One region of the Cohnella cellulosilytica genome, then DNA from elsewhere that is predicted to be linked to it. Evidence: riboswitches for the same ligand, from Rfam matches in the RefSeq annotation. Region 1 holds a riboswitch; each other region holds the start of a gene.

Region 1 (6,957 bases):
TTCTGGCCGTCGGCCAGGGCGTGCTCGGCCGGCTCCGTTACGATCGGCGGAGTAACGTCGGCCCAGCGCGCCGAGCCGTTCTTCCCCGCGTCGGTCAGCCAATCCCGCTCGGCGGGATGCAGATAGACCGGGCAGCCGTATTTTTTGCGCAGCTCCCCTACCCCGCCGATATGATCGAAATGAGCATGCGTCAGCAAAATCGCTTCGACCTTCAGACCGTCCAGCTTGCGCATCAGCGCTCCGTCAGCCGTTCCGGGGTCGATGATTACTGCGTGCGTTCTATCTTCGTTAATGACGACGTAGGCGTTCGTCTGCAGCGCTCCAAGCGCGAATCTTTGAAAAGTCAGCATCGTGCGGCGTTCCTCACACTCCGGACAGAACGTCGCGGATTTCCTCCAGAATGACCTTCTGATAGGCGTTGTCTTCTCCGTAGCGGCGTCCGATTTCCTGTCTCGCCGCGTTCAGCTTCTCCTGGTAATCCGGCGCTTCGCGGTCCGTATTTTCCGCCTTGAATTTATTCATCGGTTCCTGCACGTATTTCGGACGCGCGCCCCACTTGCCGAGCAGATGACCGCCGGTGTCGATGAACAGCACGACCGGGATGGCACGGCCGCCCATCGTCAAATGCTGATCCATCAAGTCGAGGTTTTCCTCCATGATCAGCACCTCTGTCGGGATGCCCGCTTTCTCCATCGCTTTGAATACGACCGGAACGTTGCGCACGACGTCGCCGCACCAGTCCGCCGCCAAAATCATGCAGCGCAGGTCGTCGCGGTTGTTGAGCGACTCGTAAAATTCCTCCAGCTCGGCCGTATGCCATTCGAACCGTTCCAGCCAGGACTCGAACGTCTCCCGATTTTTCGTCATACCTTCGATAAATTGGCTGGGGGACAACCCCTTATGTAATTTGCTGGCGATCAGTTGGCTCATTCGAATAAACTCCTCTCGTTCCGTAGTATCTTTATTTTAGATGCTTTTGCCTCTTTTACGCAAATATTGGACGAGAAAAAAGACCACAAGCAGCGCGATGGCGATCAGAATAACGGGCTGCACGTAAGGAGCCGCCTTCTCGTCGATCTTCTCCCAGTTCTCGCCGAGCGAAGACCCCAGCCATACGAACAGGATCGACCACGGAATGGAAGCCAGAATCGTCAGCCAGGTGAATTTCCACAGATTCATGCGCGCCATCCCCGCGGGAATCGATACGACCTGGCGCATGACCGGCACGAACCGCCCCGTAAATACGATAATCGGCCCGTATTTCTCGAACCATTTTTCCGCCAGATCGATATGCTTGGACTTCAAGTGCAAATACTTGCCGAACCGGTTCAGGAACGGCCTCCCCCCGTAGCGGCCGATCGCGTAGAGCAGCCACTGCTGCAAAATGGCGCCGATCGTTCCGCAGACGACGGCAACCGGGAAAGAAATAATGTCCTGATAGACCAGATAGCCGGCATACCCCAATACGATCTCGCTCGGAATCACTTCGATCGCCAAACCGATAATAATGCCCCAATACCCCAAGCTCTCGACCCAGGCCAGCAATTGCGCCAACCATTCGTGCAGCGTGTCCATCATCGTTTCCAACCCGCTTTCTTCCCCATTGTTAAATCCTTCCGCTCCTCGGACAACCGTCTTCATTCTAGCACAGCCCCGCAGCCGCCTTCCAGTTATACGGCGTTCCCGCAAAATCGTTGCAGGCTTGTCATGAGCGGACGGGCCCCGGCATAGACTTCGAGTAGGTGGACAAAGTTGAAGAGGAGAGAGCGGCATGAATAAAATCGTCATCCTTAACCGCAAGAAAATCCAGCTGTACGCCATTATCGCGGCGCTCGTCATTTTGGCCGGCGCGTATATCGGTTGGCAGCAATCCAAACCCGCCATCGCGCCTGCGGGCGACGAGACGGCCAAGCAGATTCTGTATTTGACGACAGGAGAATTCACGGCTCAGGGAGACAACGGCAAAAAGCTGGAAACCTACCTGTTCTACCCCGGCACCGTCGTCGCCAAAAAAGGCGTGCCCGTCGAGCTGCGCATTACCGGCATCAACGGCCAGTCCCATCCGTTCGTCATCGAAGGCTTCGACATCAAGGGCACCATCAGCAAAGGCAAAACGACCGTCGTCAATTTCACTCCGAAGGAAGCCGGCATCTACACCATCGTCTGCCAGACGCATTCCGATCCGAAAAGCGGCGGACCGATGGTCGGCTATCTCGTCGTCCAATAACTTCGCGCTCGCGGTAACCGCCCCTTTTTCTCCTGCATAGGGTATGGGAGAGAAAGGCAGGCGTAGCCGATGAAAATGTTTCAGGAAAAACATGCCTCCCCGCTGCCTTCGCCGCGCAGCATCCGCCGGGCATGCTCGAACGAGCTGTACCGGACCGTCAAAAGGCTGAAGCGGCACATCCCCGCCCCGCTCGTCCGGGAGGCCGAGGAGCTGTATTTCAAGCGGGTGATCGGCAATCTGATGTGGATCTCGGAAAATAAAAGCAACCGCAAGAAGCTTGCCGATTGGTGGGACGAGGAGGTCAGCGCCGACATCGCGGAGCTGTGGGACGTCGATCGCGTCAAGCTGACGCAAGCTTTCCGGGACGCGTTCGGCGGTTGAATCGACAACAAGGGTTGGACGCCGTTAGCGGCTGGTCCAACCCTTGTTCTTGGCGTTCTCCCGATAATATTAACGTTTCTTGCCCAGGGCGCGGCGGGCGTCGGCGTTTTTCTGAACCTGCTGGCGCAAGATAAGCGCGCGCAGCGGGCGCAGCATCTCGGGCTCGAGCACGTGCATTTTGGCCCCGCAATAGATCCGGTCCTCCTGCCTTTCCCTGCGCACGATTTCCAGCTCGCAGTCGAAGGTGATCCCGATTTCGATCGTCGCTCTCAGCCTCGACTTTGCGGCGAAATGCGGCGCGTCCGGACCGGAAAAGCTGATTCCGGATATGCTGATATCGTGAATCGTAAGGCTTTCCGAGTTCTGGAGTTCCCGTCCCGCCCCGGAATCGCCCAGGACGCGGACGACCAAGGCGTTCCCCTCGATTTCGACCCGGGGGTACTCCCGCCTTTCCTTGAATCTTTTCTGCAGCTCGGGGGGCTGGAGAATCGCGATGGCCCCTTCGTATTTCGCGAACACGATGGACGACATCGACTGGATTCCCGCCGGCGAATATACGGTCATCTTTACCGGCTCTCCCAGCTCGAATTGCTCGAATTCGGGAAGCTCGACCTCGAACAATTCTCCTTCCACATGGGTCATGACGCCGGTCGTGACGAAATTTTTTCCTTCTACGACGGTCCGACAGTGCAGAAGCACGTTTAAGGGCAGCAAATCTCTGTCCAGTTCGGTTAATGCGGCTCTATTGTCTTCGGTATGCGACATCTCCGCGCAACCACCTTCCCGCCATTTTGCTTAAGTCGGATATAAAAAAACAGGCAACTCTATCGGAGCAGCCCGTTTCGCCTGAATCATCCCTGTAGGATTATCGGCAGCCAGGCTGTCATCGTCCGCTGGACATTAGACCCTGTGGCTTTGCGTCCTTGCTTTTCAGCAAGTTTGCGTTTATCGCAATCCGTTTTCCGCTGGAATAATTGTACCATATTCGCTAACTTTCCGTCATATGTTTTTTGCGTCTCCGCCAAGCCCCGCCCCGGTCAGCGCACCATGACGACGCGGTTGCGGCCTTCATTTTTGGCCTTGTACAGAGCGGCGTCCGCGCTGGAGAATACCTCTCGCAAATATTCCTTGGGATCGGTGAATTTCAAGTTGTCGCTGGATTCGGACAGCACGCCCATGCTGATCGTGACGCCCACTTTATCCGGTCCGGCCTGCACCTGGTTCTCCCCGACGGCGAGCATGATTCGCTCCGCCAGCAGCTCCGCCTGCTCCCGGTTCGTATGGGGCAGGTAGACGGTGAACTCCTCTCCTCCGTATCTTGCCAGAATATCCGTCCGCCGCAGCATCGAACGAACGATCTCCGCCGTGCTGCGAAGCACCTCGTCGCCGACAAGATGGCCGTATTTATCGTTAATTTGCTTAAAGTAATCGATATCGAACAAGAAAATGGCGAACGGAATTTGATACCTCATGTTCAGCAGCACTTCGTGCTCCAATTGCTGCATCAGATACCTGCGGTTGAAGCACCCGGTCAGCCCGTCGGTGACGGCCATCTGCTCCAGCTTCTGGTTCACGCGGAACAATTCTTCCTGTATCGTGATCAATTCCAGGTTTCGCTCGTGCAGCGCCTCGTTTTTGCGATTCATCTCCACGACCAGCTTGCGCAGCTCCGAGACGTCGTGGAAGGTAATAATCCGCCCGAGCAGCGTTCTGCGGCTGTCCAGGACGGGCGATATTTGAATCGACACGTGCCTGCCCGACGAGTCCTGAAGCGAAAATTCCATCTGCAGCTTCTCTTGGGGATGATGATTGTAGCGGTACAGAAATTCGTAGACTTCCCCCTGCACCTGCAAAGGGCCCAGAAACTTCTCCATCTCGAACGTCTCGCCTTTGGCGACTTGCACGAGCGGCGAAGCGCCCCGGTTCACTTCCAGCACTTTGCCGTTCTCGTCCACGACGATAACGCCGGTGGTCATATGCTCGAAAATATCCCGTTGGGCCATGCTCAAAATATCCAGCATGCCAAACCGATAAATCGCGATGACGAAGCAGAGATCCGACAGTAAAATGCCCATCGAGAGCAGGCCCGGAACGACCGGCAGCCACTCGACCAGCAATACGTTCACGAATACGTCGAGCAGCCCGAGCCCCGTCAGTACGAACATGCCGATTAAAGCGGTTGCAAGCTGCTTGCGCTGATTCACGGACGTTACGCTCCTCAGAGCGTGAAACATATTCAGCAGGGCGACGAAAAGGTAAGCGAATTGAACGAGGACGAGCAGCCACAGCAGCGGGCCGTATTCCCGTTCGGTATAGCCGTCGACGACCGGGGCCATGAACAGCTTGCCCGGGTTCCACATCGCCGCCGCGATGCAGACGACCGCCGGGCCAATATACAGCAGAACCCGGCTCCCTTTCAACTGGGTCGTTCGATTCGCGAGGAAAAAAACGAAGAATAACCACCCCGGGCCAAGCATTCCCAAGGCCACGAAGGATAAATTGATGAAAAACAGTTGAACGTTGGGAAAATCCGTCAGCTTGACCGCGAACTGTCCGAGCGGCCACAGCATCATGATAAAATGAAAAGCCAAATACACTTTATGCGTCGTCGTAATTCTGTTAACGGCGATAACGCCGATGAATAGCAGAAAAAGCATCAAAAAAAGGATAAAATCGATCCATTGGATTCCCAAGGCATTCACCTTTTCATAAAAGGGCTGAATAAAAAAATGCGGCAGGCATGTTTGATTTTACCATATCGCCGCTTTTTCCGACAACCAGATATCCGCCGAAAGACTTCATTCTAGTTATTTTTCGTATATTTTCAAGGACTTTTTTACTTATTTTTATAAGACCCCGGTCTTAATAATCAGTTTTCCCGCTCCATAAAGGGTGAAACGGACAAAAAATCGCGAAAACGCTCGTATTCGGCGCGAAGATTTTCGATACTGGCAGGGGAGCTGCCGCGGCTCTTGACCGCGCGGATCAGCAAATTTTTAGGCGTATGCTCCAGATCGATAAACTCCAGCATTTGCGTTCTGTAGCCGGCCAGCTCCAGCAAATTCGCCCGAATCGCATCCGTCGCGAGCGCCGCGAACCGCTCTTTCAAAATGCCGTGCTTAAGCAGCGGCTGCAGAACGGGCTGGGAGATTTGACGAAACAGCTCGTGCTGACAGCAAGGAACGGACAAAATGACGCTCGCCCCCCAGCCGATCGCCTTCAGCAGCGCCGCGTCCGTAGCCGTATCGCAGGCGTGCAAAGTGACGACCATATCGATGGAAGCCTGCCCCTTGAAATCCGAAATGTCCCCTACCGCGAACGTCAGCTCCTCCCAGCCGAGCTCGGAAGCCAGCTTGGAGCAAGCCTCAATGACGTCTTTCTTCAGATCCAGTCCGAAGATGCGAACGGGAAGCTTCATCTTGACCGCCAAATAATGATACAGGGCGAAAGTCAGATACGATTTGCCGCAGCCGAAATCCACGATGTGCAGCGGCTTGCCCCGCGGCAGCTCCGGCGCGGCGTCGGCCACCATCTCGAGAAACCGGTTGATCTGCCGGAATTTATCATACTTCGCCTTGACGACTTTGCCCTCCGGCGTCATGACGCCGAGGGCGACCAGAAACAGCACCGGCTCGCCTTCCGGAAGAACGTACCGCTTGTCCCGGTTGTGCGTCTGGGGAACCGCCTTGCTCGCGGTTCCCTCTTGATCGGACGTTTTCGCCCGCGCGATCAGCGTCAGCTCTCCCTTCTTGTTGGCGAGAGCCTGAATATCGGCCTCCGTAGTCTGAATCAGCGCCTGCTTATAGCTTGTCATTTCGTTCGCAAGCTTGGCCGCCAGCTCGTCCGCGTTCACATTTTCATGGAACGCCTTGTTGTCCGCAAGCCGTTCGAACTGATAGCGCAGCCCGCCCTTGAGCGTAACGGGCCTTACGGTCGCCTTGCGCGCGATCGTCCCGTCCTTGCGTCTCGGGGCGCTGAATACGGCTTGCACCAGCCGTTCCTCGGCGGCTATTTTCTCCAATAAAGCGAGCCATTCCCGTTGACCGACTTTCCCGTTCACGATACCTTCTCCTTCATCAACGCCGCCCATTGTCGGCGTCCTTCTTCCAGCTCTTCCCTGGTCAAGCCTCCGGCTTCGAGAACGTCGTCGCCGGAAGCCGCCAGCCTTTCATAGAACGCCGTTCCTTCTTCCTCCGTCACCGCCTGATCGTCCGCGAGCTCGTAGAGCTCGTTTTCCGCATCCGCCAGCCTGCCTTCGGACTCGTACCACTGCCAGAGCGCCCGCTTCGTCTCCGCGGACGGCTCATAGGGCTCCAACGCCTTCATCAGCTCCGACACTTTGTCGCGAA
Region 2 (6,957 bases), on a different contig from region 1:
CAAATGCTCCATGTTCGTCAGTTCGATTCCGTACTCCTCATGCGCCTGCTCGCGATCGACCAGCGGGTCGGCGACAAGCGGCGTTACGTCGTATTCGTTCAGCTCGCGAATGACGTCGATCACCTTCGTATTGCGGATGTCCGAGCAATTTTCCTTGTACGCCAATCCCAGAAACCCGATTTTGACGCTGGAAATATCGATTTTCAGCTTGGCCAGCGTCTTGACGATGCTCTGGGCGACGAAGCTGCCCATCCCGTCGTTAATATGGCGCGCGGCAAGAATGATGCGCGACCGGTAACCGGTGTCTTCGGCTTTATAGGTTAAATAATAGGGATCGATGCCGATGCAGTGGCCTCCGACAAGCCCGGGCTCGAACGGGAGAAAGTTCCACTTCGTCCTCGCCGCCTCCAGCACGGCTCTCGTCGAAATGTTCATCTGCTTAAACAGCATCGCCAGCTCGTTCATGAAGGCGATGTTGACGTCGCGCTGCGCGTTCTCGATCACTTTGGCCGCTTCCGCCACCTTAATGCTCTCGGCCCGATATACGCCCGCTTCGATCACAAGCTCGTATACGCTCGCAATCGTCTCAAGCGTGTCCTCGTCCATCCCCGATACGATTTTCGTAATATTTTCCAGACGATGAACTTGATCTCCCGGGTTGATTCGCTCCGGCGAATAGCCGACCTTGAAATCCACCCCGCAGCGCAAGCCGGATTCCGCCTCCAGAATCGGTACGCAAATCTCCTCGGTCACGCCGGGATATACGGTAGATTCGAAGACTACGATCGAGCCCCGGCTCAGCTTGCGCCCGACGATCCGGCTGGCGTTCTCGATGTAGGTCAAGTCCGGAACATTCCCGCTGCCAATCGGCGTCGGTACGGCTACGATATAGAAGCGCGCTTCCTCCAGCCTGGAAATATCCGAGGTGAACGATGCCGTGCTGCTTCTTACCGCTTCATGGCCGACATCCCCGGTCGCGTCTATTCCGTTCCGGTAACCTGCGATTTTTTTCTCGTTCAGGTCGAACCCGATCACCTTCACTTTGCGGGCAAAGGCAAGCGCAAGCGGCAGCCCTACATACCCCAATCCGACAACGGCAATAGGCTCCGTCCTATCCAACAGCCGATCGTATATTTCCTGCATTTTCCGTTCTCTCCCGTAGTCCCGAATCGTCTATTGCTGCAATCCTATTAAATCCGCCATTTTAACGAATGTGAAACCCGATTTTTGCAACCGTTCGATGACTGTGGGAAGAGCTTCGACCGTATGAATATCATCGAGCATGTGAAGCAGAATAATGCTCCCTTTATCCGTCTTCTCCATCACCTTGTTCACAATATCTTTCGCGCTGTTGCTCGCATCCCAGTCAAACGTCGTTACATCGTACAATGCAATGTTCGGAAATCCGATCGCCGAAACGATTTTGGCGCTCTTGTCGTCGATCTCCCCGGTAGGCGGCCGGAACAGCATCGTCGGCTTCTGCTGAATCGCTTCCGTAATCACTTGATGGGCTTTAACGACATCCTTCTGCAATTGCTCGGGGGTTAACGTCGTAATGACGGGGTGGGTGTAGGTATGGTTCGCTACATCGTGTCCTTCCTCGATCATCGCTCTTGCCAAATTCGGATTGCCCTCCGTGCCTTTGGCCCGCAGGAAAAAGGTTGCCTTAATATTGAACCGGGCCAGAGTATCCAATATTTTAGTTACCGTATAGTCGGTTCCCCAGTCGTCGAAAGTCAGGGCAATTTTTTTCTCGTCCGTCACGACATTGTAGATCAAATTGTATTTCGCGTTCTCGTAATCGGGATTGACCCGGACGGCGTCGTAGCCTTCGATTTGCTCCAACGGCTTCCGTTCTCCGCCGTCCGCGATCAACTGTCCCAATGGAATGAAGCTGTATCCCACCTCTTCCGCCGCTTTCGCCGCGAACGCGATATCTTCAATAAGCGAGCTGTTCTCTTCGACATCAATGGAAATAATCCCGCCTCGGGTTATATATTTCCTGATGTACAGCTCCTTCTCCTGATCGCTCTCCGCCTGCCAATTGTGAAGAAACAGGCTGTAGACGACTACGGCTTCCATTTCGTTGTGAGCGGCGGCCAATCGGATATCGTCGGTATAGTCGCCCGAACGCGTCCGAACGTATCGCGGAACGATCCCCGTCTCTCTCTCGATAATTTCGTTGCTGAGACGGATTTCCTTGTCCACTTGCCCGTAATCGAGCTTGGACATGTCCAGACGGTTTAGCGTATTGTTCTCGATCTCATGTCCCCTGGCTATGATTTTCTTCGCAATGTCCGGCTCTTCCGCGACGCGCATGCCCGGTAGAAAAAAAGTCGCCGTAATGCCGTACTTGTCCAGCTCGTCCAGCAGCTTGTCCATCGTAACGTCGTCGCTCATTCCGTTAAACGTAAGCGACAGCTCTTTCTTCGCCGTATATACGAAAGGCAGAACCTTGCTCATCGGTCCGCTGTATTTCTCGATGACGGATGCTTCTGGCGAAGGCTTCTGCTCGTCGGTCTCCTCTCCAAACATTCCGCATCCCGTCGCCAAGGCGGAGAGCATGGCAATAAGCAGCGCGATCCCCAGCCAACTCCGAATCCGGCTATGTACAGATCTATTCATTAGAATCAAACCTCTCTTAAATCCCGTTTCCAAAAATTGAAGCAAATTACCTATTGTTAATAGGTATAAAGTACCAATAAAATAGACATCATCATTTTACCACGCTTTGCTGAACAATTTCTAAACTTTTTCGAGAGGAACGCAAATTTTATTGCCTCGTTGTACAGATTTTGTTCAGCCCGATAGTTTATTATTTCAGGTTGAACGCACCCTGTACAGGTAAAGGCAGATGGTAAATCTATGAAACTAACCGGAACAGCCGTCACGAAAATCGCCGCCTACGTTCTGATCGCAGCCGGCCTCGCCCTGCTGGCCTTCCCGACGGTTCGCGAGTATTTGCAGGATCGGGAACAGCAGCGAATTTTGCAGCAATTGGAGCAATCCTTGTCACCCGTCGAGCCCGCCCGCTCTTACGATATTCAAAGCGAGTACAGCCGGCTCTCCCATGTACTTGACGCAGGCCTGGAGCAGACAGGAACGGAAGAACCCGAGCCGTCCGAAACTCCCGAAGAGCTGATGGATGAGCGGACGATCGGAATTATCGAAATTGATAAAATCGAGCTGAAGCTGCCGATTCTGGAAGGGGCGACGACGCAGACGATGAAGGTCGGAGCCGGTCACATGACGGAAACCGCGCCGCTTGGCGAGATCGGCAACGCGGCCGTCGCAGCCCACCGCGCCCGTACGAAAGGACGAATGTTCAACCGGCTTAACGAAGTGGACATCGGCGACCGGATCGACATCCGTACGAGAAACGACAGCTTCGTCTATCAAGTGACCGACATTAAAGTCGTGCTTCCAACCGACCTGTCCGTGCTGGACAACGACGGGGACAAAGCCACCCTCACCTTAATCACATGCGACCCGCTCGTGAATCCGACGCACCGCCTCATCGTTCGCGCCGAACGGGTTGAAGATCAAGGTTGAAGCCTCTCTGCAAACACAAAAAAAAAAAAAAAAAGCGTCCGGAATCTTTGACGATTCCGGACGCTTCGAAGTTTAATCAATAATATTTAGCGGCTGCATAGTCGCTTGCCTTTTTCGCGAACGCTGCTTTCTTGTCGCCTTTGCTCAACCCCGCGTCCACCGTCGTATCGACGACGACCCATTTCCCGTTCAGATAAACCTCGTTCCACGCATGATATTCGTCGACCAAATTCGATTTTCCCATAACCAGCTTGGCCGGAATGCCCTCGCTGCGCAGCATTGCCGCGTACAAGGTGGCGTAGCCGTAGCAGATGGCTTTGCCCGAAGCGAGCGTACCGTCGATGTCGGGAACGTAATCCGAGGTGATCTTGCGAGCCAAATCTTTGTCGTAGCTGACATTGCGAACGATATATTCGTAGATCGCTTTCGCCTTCTGTTCGTCGGTCGCGGCGCTCTTGGTCAATTGCTTCGTCTTGGCCAGCGTCTTGCCCGCGTTCTCCCAGGCGATCGATAAGGTGGAATTCAAGAACACATCGGGCGTATTTTTAACGGTTACGCTGATTTTCTCCGTGAGATTCACACGATACTTGTTGCCGGTAACTCGCTCGAGCACCATAACCTCGTATTGCCCGTTCCCCATCTGCAGCGGCAGCCATACGATCTGTCCATCCGCGGACGTGTTCAGCGTGTAAGTGTAGCTGGTTCCGTTCTTCGATATTTTCGCTTTCATATCCACAGTCGGCTTGCTCGCCAGGCGAATGCCGATCGTGCCCTTGGTCAATGCGCTCGTATCTAATGCCGCTTTGTTCGCTCCCGCGCTTGCAAAAGCGAGAGTCGGAACCGCAGCGAAGAGAATGAAAATCGTTAACAGCAACCTGGCAGGTTTAAACATAAACCCCAAACTCCTTTCGGTAGCTGGCTGCCATTCCTCGCGGAAGAGAAGGCCCTTTAGCTTTGCGTCCCTGCCTTTCGACAGGTTTGCCGTTATCGTGAAGCTTGTCCGAATAAAACAAAAAAAGCCCAGTCTTTCGGTAGCTGGCTATCATCCTTCCATGGGAAGGGAAGACCCTCTAGCTTTGCGTCGCTGTCTTTCGACAGGTTTGCCGTTATCGAGCTTGCTTTAATTAAGTAAATTATAGCGAAATTCCGTCGAAAAAGCAAGAAAAACCTGCCAATAATCTTGGCAGGTTTAGTAGAATTTATCTCTGTTCTCTATCTCTTACTCTATTCTCTATTTTTTCTTGATAAGGGAAATTCTTTTGCGGTTCAGGAAGATCACTCCCGCAGCAATAAGCGCCAGACCCGCGATTTGCAGCGGCAGCGGGCTGTCTTCCCCGGTTTTCGGCAATGCTTTGCCCGGAGCCTTGCCTCCGGCGTCTACCCCGCCGAGTGGAACATCGTCCACGTCGATCTCGACGAGAATTTCCTGTTCATTGCCTTCCGAATCGATCACGATGATGGTAAAGGAATCTTTGCCTTTGTAGTCTTTGTCCGGCGTATATTTCCATTTGCCGTCCGGCGTGATCGTAACCGTGCCATGCTTCGGTTCTTCTCCGACTTTAACTTTGCCGCCTTTAGGAACTTCCGTTGTTCCTTCGACCGGCTTCTCGTTCGTCGTTTTCTCTTCTACCTTCTCGATCGGCTTGCTCGGCTGCGGAGTCTCGGAAGGTCCCGGGGTCTCCGACGGGCCTGGCGTCTCCGAAGGCTCCGGATCTTCCGTCGGCCCCGGCGTCTCGGTCGGCTTCGGCTCCTCCGTCGGCTGCGGCGTCTCCGACGGTCCCGGATCAGGCGTCCAGCCTCCTCCGGAGCTTGGGACGTAGATTAACCCAACGTCAATGCTGAGATCCTCCCACACTTGACCGACACCATCGCCAATCGTAATCACGGCGGTGAAGCCTTTGGTCAGTTGGTTGGAATCCTGCTCGGGATCTACTCCGGCTTCCTCTGCTTTCGTCAGTTTATATCGGCTTGGAATGAGGAATTCAACGTAATAATCCCCACCTACCAAGTGATCAAACAGGTAGTAGCCCGGTTTTCCGGAATTGTCGGATTTCGTTTTTGTTTCAGCAAGCGGATTTTTGTCCTTATCGTACAATTTGACCGTAATTCCGTTTACGCCATAGTTTTGGTTTTCATCTTGTTTGCCGTTGGAATTGCTGTCCAACCACACATAGTTGCCGATAGCCCCGTTCGCAATCAAACCGAGATCGATCGTATGATCTACCCAATCCGGCGATCCGGGCGCGCCGCCAATCACAATCTGATCCGTGAAACCGTCATTGTCTGTCGGGTCGGAATCCTTGTCGTCGGCGCCAACGCCTGCTGTAGTCTTGGTGTAATCAACAGGGACAATGAATTTCACATAATACGTACCGGCCAGCAGGTTGTCAAACAGGTAGTAGCCTGGCTTTCCGTCTTTGGTTTGGGTTATCGCAGTCGCGATTGGCGTTCCCGATTTGCTATCCTTGTACAGCTCCACTTCAATACCGTTTACTCCGTCGGAATCCGCATCATTCTGAATGCCGTCTCTGTTGCGGTCCAACCACACATAGTTGCCGATCTCTCCGCGCGGAACCAGTCCAAGGTCAATCGTAAGATCGTCCCATACGGAATCGGGATCGGAGCCGCCGATTGGAATGATAGAGGTTATTCCCTCGTTATCCGTCGTATTGGAATCATTGGTCGAATCCGTTCCATCTGCTTCTGCCGTGGTTACGCCATAATCGTCAGGTATAATGAATTGCACCTTGTAATTACCCTGCGGCAGACCTGGGAACAGATAAAATCCTTTTTTGCCCTCATGATCCCTAGTGAATGTTTGAGCGATTTGAACTCCCGTATCGTTAAACAATTTCACTGTGATTCCGTTGATTCCGTTCTCGCTAGCGTCCTGCAGACCATTCTCATTTTCGTCAAACCAGACGTAGTTGCCAATAGAACCTACCGGAACGATAACGACAGGAATTTCATGTTCATCCGTAACCTCGGGCACTTCGTCCGGTTCTACCCCGACTTGGTTAACAACCCGGGTCCCGCTCTGATCCGAAGCTTTTACCAGATAGGTATATACAATTTCTTTGGTCTCTCCGACCAGCAGCGACGGAATATTCGGGATCGATCCGAACTTCGAGTCGTTAATCTTGAGATTGGTCAGATCGTAGCTGCCGATGTTCGTGATCTTGACGATATAGTCGATCATCATGTTTACAGCATCTTTAGCAACCTGCAGCGCGCTCGCTGTCTTCTCGACCTTAACCCCGGCAGTAGGAACCGATACTTCGTCCTCGATCGGGTCAGGAGATTCGTTGTAGTTCACAACGATCTTGTTCACCAGATCGGTTCCGTCGATGTCGGCGGACACGACGTTGTAGGTGCCTTCCAGAACGATGCTCTTGTTCTTGTCCA
Region 3 (6,957 bases), on a different contig from region 1:
TTCATCAGGACCAGCGCTCTGTCCCTTAACATTTCGCCCGCCTGGGTGAGCTGCAGCCGCTTGCCGTTGCGGTCGAACAGCACGACGCCGAGCTCCTGCTCGATCAGCTTGAGCTGGCGGCTGAGCGGGGGCTGTTCCATGTTCAGCTGCTTGGCCGCGCGGGTAATCTGACCCTCGTGCGCGATCGCCAGAAAATACCGGAGCTGCCGCATGTCCATCTCGATTCCTCCCATACTCTAAAGGTATGCATCACCGATAAAACAGATATTATCAATATACATCGCACTCTGGTATCATTCAATTATAAAGCGCGTTCAATCAAGGAGGAGACTATTCGGACATGGCACACGCAATCCCGGTAGAACGGACGACCGCATCCAAGGCGAAGCCGGACGCTTCGACGCTCGTTTTCGGCAAGCATTTTACGGACCACATGTTTATTATGGAGTACAATTCGGGCCAAGGATGGCACGATCCCCGCGTCGTTCCTTATCAGCCGATCTCGCTGGACCCGGCCGCCAAGGTGTTCCATTACGGCCAGACCGTCTTCGAGGGCATGAAGGCTTACAAGACGCCGGGAGGACCGGTGCTGCTCTTCCGTCCCTTCAAAAATCTGCAGCGGCTTAACCGCTCCAACGCCCGTCTGAGCATTCCGCCGATCGACGAGGATCTGGCGATGGCCGCTCTGAAGCAGCTGCTCAAGGTCGACGAGGACTGGATTCCGACCGACGAAGGCACGTCGCTGTACATTCGTCCCTTCGTCGTCTCGACGCAGGCGACGCTGGGCGTATCCCCGTCGGAAAGCTACTATTTCATGATCATTCTGTCCCCGGTAGGCTCGTATTACGCGGAAGGCATCAACCCGGTCACCATCTACGTGGAGTCGGAATATGTGCGCGCGGTTACCGGCGGGGTGGGGAACGCCAAGACCGGCGGCAACTATGCGGCGGGACTTAAAGCTCAGGAGGAAGCCTCCGGCAAAGGCTATTCCCAAGTGCTCTGGCTGGACGGCGTGCACCGCAAATATATCGAAGAGGTCGGCAGCATGAACGTCTTCTTCAAAGTCGCCGGCAAGGTCGTCACGCCGGCGCTGAACGGAAGCATTCTGGACGGCGTTACGCGGGATTCCGTTATCCAGGTGCTGAAGCATTGGGGCGTGGAAGTCGAGGAGAGAACGATTTCGATCGACGAGCTGGTCGAGGCGTATCGGAAAGGGACATTGGAGGAAGCGTTCGGCACCGGAACGGCCGCCGTCATTTCTCCGATCGGGGAACTGAACTGGCAGGGCGACAAGCTGACGCTGAACGGGGGACGGACGGGGCCTCTGTCGGCCAGAGTGTACGACTTCATGACCGGCATCCAAAGAGGCGCGATCGAGGATCCGTTCGGGTGGGTCGTGAAGCTGGAATAGGCCGGCACGCGATAAATCTCTTGAAATTGTTGCGACTATAGACTTATAATTGATATCGAAGCGTGACGTAAATAGGCGGAGATATTCATTTGTTCTAGTTAAATATACATCGAGGAGACGCACACACGAAAAGGCAAACCCTTCGAAAGAAGGGGACGCAAAGCTATGGGCCTAAAGAACTCCCCAGTTCAATGGCTGCCAGGCCGCCGAATGGAGCGTTAAGGCACCTTCCCATTCGGGAGGTGTCTTTTTTGTTGTCGAGAGGTGTTGAGCTTGAAGAGGCAAATATCCGAAGCCGAGCTGAAGAAGCTGATCCATCAATTGGACATCGACAGCGAAGGCAGGGAAGCGGACGATGACGCCTTGTCGGTGTCCGGCGAGCCGGACGGGAACGGGCAGGGCCCCGCGCGGGACGGAACGATACGGATTCGCAACCAGCAAATCTACGTTCAGGACCCCGCTGCCGGCGGAGAATACGCTGTCATTTATCCGATGAGCCCCGTCCGGCTGTTCGTTAACGACGAGGAAGTCGTATGGGAAGCTCCCGTACGGGCCTCGGACAAAATCGTCTGGAAAGTGGAAGAGCAGCCGCTGTTCGAGATTACCGTCTCGGAGGACAAGCTGTTTGCTTATCTGCGGCTGTTCGCGACGGAGCGATACGCGGCCAGAATTGTCGACGACGGCCCCGAGCGGAGGGTGACCGTCCGGGCGGAGGACGACGAGAGCATCGTGCTGAAGACCGTCCAGCTCGCCGACGTGGTGGCGAAGCTGGAGGCGATGTCGATCAAATCGCGGATCGAGTTCGCCGCCATCCAGCAGGAGCTGCTCCGGCCCACGTTCGAGCCGATCGTCGTGGCCAGCGGCAAAGCTCCCGCGGATGGGGAAGACGCCAGGCTGGAAATTTACTTCGACCAGCAGGTGCGGAGCGAGTTTTTCGAGGTCGAGGGCGCGATCGATTTCCGCAATCACCTGCGGATTCCGACCGTGCAGAAGGGCGATCTGATGGCCCGCAAAATTCCGATGGTGGACGGCACCGCCGGGTACGACGTTCTGGGCAACGTGACGCTGCCGACGCCTCCCAAGGACTTGTTTATTCTGGCCAAGCCGAACGTGGAGCTCACTCCGGAAGGCCAGGTGATCGCGCGCAAGCAGGGACGGCCCCGAATTACGGGCGGGAAAATCAAGACGTTCGACGTCTCGACCTCGTACGTCGTATCGGGCAACGTGGACATCTCGACGGGCAACATCGTTTTCTCCGGAGACGTGATCGTCTGCGGGGACGTTACCGACAATATGATCGTCGAGTCGCTGGGCAACGTCTATGTATACGGGAATGTGTTCAATTCCACGATTACGGCGACGGGCAGCATTAACGTACGGGGCAACGTCATTTCGAGCCGGCTGTATTCGGGTTACTTCGGCGTGCTGTTCAATCGCCTCTACCATACGTCGAAGCAGCTGTGCGATTCGATCGAGAAGCTGCTCGAGGCGTCCAGGCTGCTGGAGGGCGCGCTTGAAGCGAAGCGTCAGCCGGTCCGCTTCGGCCAGATCGTGCAGCTGCTGCTGGAGACGAAGATGAAGGACATTCTTCCGGCGATCAAGGAGCTGCAATCCGTCATCTCGAACATACGCAACATTCGGCAGACGGAATACGAGAAGCTGAAAGAGATTTCGGAAATCTTCACGAAGCCGACGCAGCTGATCGAGTCGGCGACCCGGGAGTTCGTGCAAGGCTTTCTCGCGCTGCTGCAGGACACCCACGGAGAGGTGGCGCGAATGCAGGAGGAGCAGGTGGAGATCAGCATCAACCAATGTCAGGGAAGCGAGCTGAAATCCAACGGCGACATCGTCATTCATCGGGACGGCGTGCTGCTCTGCGAGCTGTACTCGGCCCGGAACATCGTGTTCCTCGCGACTCAGGCGATCTGCCGCGGATCGCGGCTCGACGCCGGCGACAGCATCCGGGCGATCACCGTCGGAGGCCAGACCGGAGCGATATCGGTGCTTAAGGCCAGGCGCAAAGTGCAGGTGGAGAAGATGTATTCCGGGCGGGTGTGCGTCGGAAGGTATTGCAAGGATATTTTCGAACCGATCGGGCAGACGGTGTTCGACATTCCGGCTTTGAAGAGACATAACGGATCGGATGACGCGAGGCAAACCTAAAGATAAGCAGATGGTGGGATAAACATGCTGGGGAGTCAAATGAAGGCCTACATCGGAAAAAGAGTCAACCGCAACATCTACAACGAGAGCGGAACGTTGATCGTTCCCGTCTCGCGCGTGCTGACGGATCGCGATATTCGGCTGCTCGCGAGACAAGGCGTTACCCTGTGCGAGCAGGACGTGGAGGCGGTGTCGATCGTTTATCTGATCGAGTCCGCGATCCGGGAAGTGCGGGAGCTGTTCGAATTCGCGAAGCAGACCGACCGAATCCCGTTCGCGCGGGTTCGCGACAAGGTGGTTCCGCTGATTCTGGAGCTTAGCAATCATCCGGATCTGAACCAGACCTTTCGTTATCTGGAAACCTATGACGAATATGTCTATCGCCACAGCGTAGCCGTGGCGCTCTTGTCGAGGCTGATCGGCAAGGTCAAGGGATTCGACGAGGCGCAGCTGACGGAGCTGACGATCGCGGGTTTCCTTCACGACATCGGCAAATCCAAAGTTCCCGGAGCCATTCTGAACAAGCCCGGAAGATTGACGGAAGAAGAGTTCCGCATCGTGAAGGAGCATACGGTGTTCGGCTATGAAATTCTGAAACGCTCGGAGGGGGTGCCCGATCGTCACGCTTACGTAGCGCTGCAGCATCACGAACGCGAGGACGGCAGCGGTTATCCGCTGGGGCTCAAAGGAGACGGGATCGATCAGTTCAGCAAAATCGTCGCCGTGGCCGACGTGTTCCATGCGATGATGTCCAAACGGGTATACAAAAGTCCGCTCCCGCTCTGTCAGGTGCTGAAGGAGCTGGCGGACAACGTCTACGGATCGCTCGAACCGGGAATCACGCTCGCGTTCCTGAAGCGGATCATGGATATGCTGATCGGCAACCGGGTCGTGCTGACGGACGGGCGCGAGGGCAGGATTGTGATGGCGAGCGCCGCCGATCCCGTCCGCCCCGTCGTCGAGGTGGACGGACAATATATCGATCTGAGCGCGGAAGGGTCGATCGCGCTGGAGAGAATGATTTAGCCTCCGCCCGGGCGCTTCCGCCACCAGACGCCGGCGCATTCGGGCACGCGGACAAGCCTGCCGGCGGCGACCCGGTCTCCCAGCTCGTCCCCGAAGAAGAAGCGTGTCAGCCGTTCCGCCTGTTCGGCGTTGTCGAATTCATAGTCGGCGCGAATCCAGCGATGAGCGAAACCGTAGCGTTCCGTCAGCTGGCGATAGTACGGAAGCAGGAAATCCGGCGGGGACGGCGTTTCGCAGCCGGTGCCCATCGTCTCGAACAAGATCGCCGTGCCGCCCGGGCGAAGGACGCGCTCGACCTCGCCCATGACCCGCTCCAGGTTGCGCTCCCACTGCGGGACGTTGGCGGCGGCGAGATAACAGACGCTCCAGCCCGAGACGACCAGGTCGGCGCTGGCGTCGGGCAGCGGGAGCTCGCGATGATCGGCGACCCGGACGGACCAGTGATCGAGCCCCGTCTCCCGCAGCCGTTCGGCCGTTAGGCGGAGCATCGCCTCCGCGGCATCCATGGCGACCAGGGAGCCGGCAGCGGGGGCGAGCACGGCCGACAATCTTCCCGTTCCCGCTCCCATATCGACGATATCCAATCCCCGAACGGAGACAAGCTCCTCGATCACGGGCAGCAGACTCGGCTGTCTGGCAATCAATTCATCGTATTGCGCGGCTTCATTTGCGTAGATGGCTTCGTGATTCGGCATCTTTCATTCCTCCTTGCGGGCATATAGAATGTGCAGGCGTTCGTTCAGACGGCGGAGTTCGGCGGTATATCCGTGTTCCAGAAACCAACGGACCAGGCTGCTGGCGGAGGGAAAACCCGCGTGGGCCTCGTCGTCCGCCGCGGGGACCATCAGATCGGCGATGGCGACGCGCCCCGACGGCTTCAGCACTCGGTCCATCTCCTCCAGCGCCAGCCGCTGCTGGTCTCCGGACAGATGATGGAACGCGAAGCTGGAGACGACGAAGTCGAACTGCTCTCGCAAATAGGGGAGCGCAAGGAAGTTGCCGAGCCTCGTCTCCATGCCCGGATGCTTCGTCTGGCACAGCCGGAGCATCTCGCGGGACTGGTCGACCCCGGACATGACGCATCCCCGTTCCAGAAATTTGCCCGCCAGATTGCCCGTTCCCGTTCCGATGTCAAGCCCGCGCTCTCCTTTTGCCGGGACGACCAGCCGGACGATTTTCTCCAGCGCTTCCGCGTAATCCGCGTAATTCCCCGATCCGGCGGCTACCCGTTCGTCATGGGTCGGCGCCAAGCGGTTGAAGTTCCAGCGGTCCTGCCAATTTCCGCGCTGCTCCCTGAGCCGTTTCGAAGCGGCAGCCAGGCCGAAAATATGCTCGATCGGCAGCCCGCGTTCGTCCTTCAGCAGCCCGATCATGCGATCGGTCATGTCGAGAATTTGCCGCAGCTGCAGCCATTCGGACATCAGGATCGACCTCTGAAGCTCCAAATAATACTGAAGCTCCCCCATGCCGTCGACCTCCCATTTTTCAAGCGCCAGCTTGATGTCGGACAACGACATGCCGGCTTCGCGCAGCGACACGATCGTCTGCAGCCGCCAGATATCCTGATCCGAGAACGAGCGATAACGGTTGGACTCCTGCTTGGCGGGCGACAGCAGCCCTTTTTTCTCGTAAAAGCGAATAGCCCGCGGCGTAATGCCCAGCCTGTCGGCCGCCTCTTTAATGTTCACGCCGATTCCCTCCTTCCGCTTCTATTCTAAACGTTGTCCCAACGTCAATGTAAAGAGGCAATCGTTCGGTTGTGCTGCGCGCCCGTCGGACGGGTCGCGAAGTCTGCGGGGGCGCGGGCGGCAGCTTCGTTTGCGGTTGGTTCTATGAGCGATGTCATTTTTTATATGACCGAAGTCATGACCGCAATCACTATAAACGTTGAAAAACTGAAAATATAATGGGGAGGCGGCATCATTTCAGGGCAAGGGAGAGATGGGGAACGATGGACCATGCAAGAATCGCGCTCGTGACCGGCGGCAATCAAGGCATCGGGTTCGAAATATGCCGGCAGCTGGGAGAGCGCGGAATCACGATAATCGTAGGAGCCAGGAACGGCGGCAAGGGCGGGCAAGCGGCGGACAAGCTTGCCGCCGAAGGAATCGAGGCCCATGCCGTCGAGCTGGACGTAACCGTCCAGGAAACGGTTGACCTTGCCAGGGAGCGCATCGCGTCCAAGTTCGGGAGGCTGGACATTCTGGTCAACAATGCCGGCATCTTCCTTCCGGAGGGATTGCCGAGCGAAACGGACGTGGAGGCCATTAAAGCCGCATACGAGGTAGAAGGAGCGAGAGGGCCCGGTGTTCTTGCGCGAAATCGCGAAGGCGTGTAAGGTAACGTTATCGACGAAT

The links. A riboswitch is a leader RNA that binds a small molecule or an ion and turns the genes downstream of it on or off. The one in region 1 is predicted to bind cyclic di-GMP.
Region 2: it holds a riboswitch for cyclic di-GMP, as region 1 does, so the genes downstream of both, ACFFT4_RS20240 (transglutaminase domain-containing protein) here and ACFFT4_RS22360 (PilZ domain-containing protein) in region 1, are expected to answer to the same signal.
Region 3: it holds a riboswitch for cyclic di-GMP, as region 1 does, so the genes downstream of both, ACFFT4_RS07425 (flagellar assembly protein A) here and ACFFT4_RS22360 (PilZ domain-containing protein) in region 1, are expected to answer to the same signal.

What each region holds. Positions count from the first base shown of each region.
Region 1 covers NZ_JBHMDN010000032.1:41,414-48,370, reverse strand. Annotated here, with positions in the region: gene ACFFT4_RS22385 (MBL fold metallo-hydrolase) at 1-350, opposite strand, end outside; gene ACFFT4_RS22380 (thioredoxin family protein) at 364-930, opposite strand; gene uptA (undecaprenyl phosphate transporter UptA) at 967-1,578, opposite strand; gene ACFFT4_RS22370 (cupredoxin domain-containing protein) at 1,772-2,227, shown strand; gene ACFFT4_RS22365 (dehydrogenase) at 2,297-2,608, shown strand; gene ACFFT4_RS22360 (PilZ domain-containing protein) at 2,678-3,373, opposite strand; cyclic di-GMP riboswitch class I at 3,476-3,562, opposite strand; gene ACFFT4_RS22355 (histidine kinase N-terminal 7TM domain-containing diguanylate cyclase) at 3,646-5,301, opposite strand; gene ACFFT4_RS22350 (class I SAM-dependent methyltransferase) at 5,478-6,668, opposite strand; gene ACFFT4_RS22345 (DUF6483 family protein) at 6,665-6,957, opposite strand, start outside.
Region 2 covers NZ_JBHMDN010000028.1:104,648-111,604, forward strand. Annotated here, with positions in the region: gene ACFFT4_RS20225 (nucleotide sugar dehydrogenase) at 1-1,143, opposite strand, end outside; gene ACFFT4_RS20230 (polysaccharide deacetylase family protein) at 1,174-2,625, opposite strand; gene ACFFT4_RS20235 (class D sortase) at 2,866-3,552, shown strand; gene ACFFT4_RS20240 (transglutaminase domain-containing protein) at 3,629-4,444, opposite strand; cyclic di-GMP riboswitch class I at 4,460-4,545, opposite strand; cyclic di-GMP riboswitch class I at 4,580-4,667, opposite strand; gene ACFFT4_RS20245 (SdrD B-like domain-containing protein) at 4,784-6,957, opposite strand, start outside.
Region 3 covers NZ_JBHMDN010000010.1:294,077-301,033, reverse strand. Annotated here, with positions in the region: gene ACFFT4_RS07435 (LysR family transcriptional regulator) at 1-218, opposite strand, end outside; gene ACFFT4_RS07430 (branched-chain amino acid aminotransferase) at 341-1,411, shown strand; cyclic di-GMP riboswitch class I at 1,534-1,622, shown strand; gene ACFFT4_RS07425 (flagellar assembly protein A) at 1,685-3,574, shown strand; gene ACFFT4_RS07420 (HD-GYP domain-containing protein) at 3,599-4,600, shown strand; gene ACFFT4_RS07415 (class I SAM-dependent methyltransferase) at 4,597-5,295, opposite strand; gene ACFFT4_RS07410 (MerR family transcriptional regulator) at 5,299-6,288, opposite strand; gene ACFFT4_RS07405 (SDR family NAD(P)-dependent oxidoreductase) at 6,552-6,938, shown strand.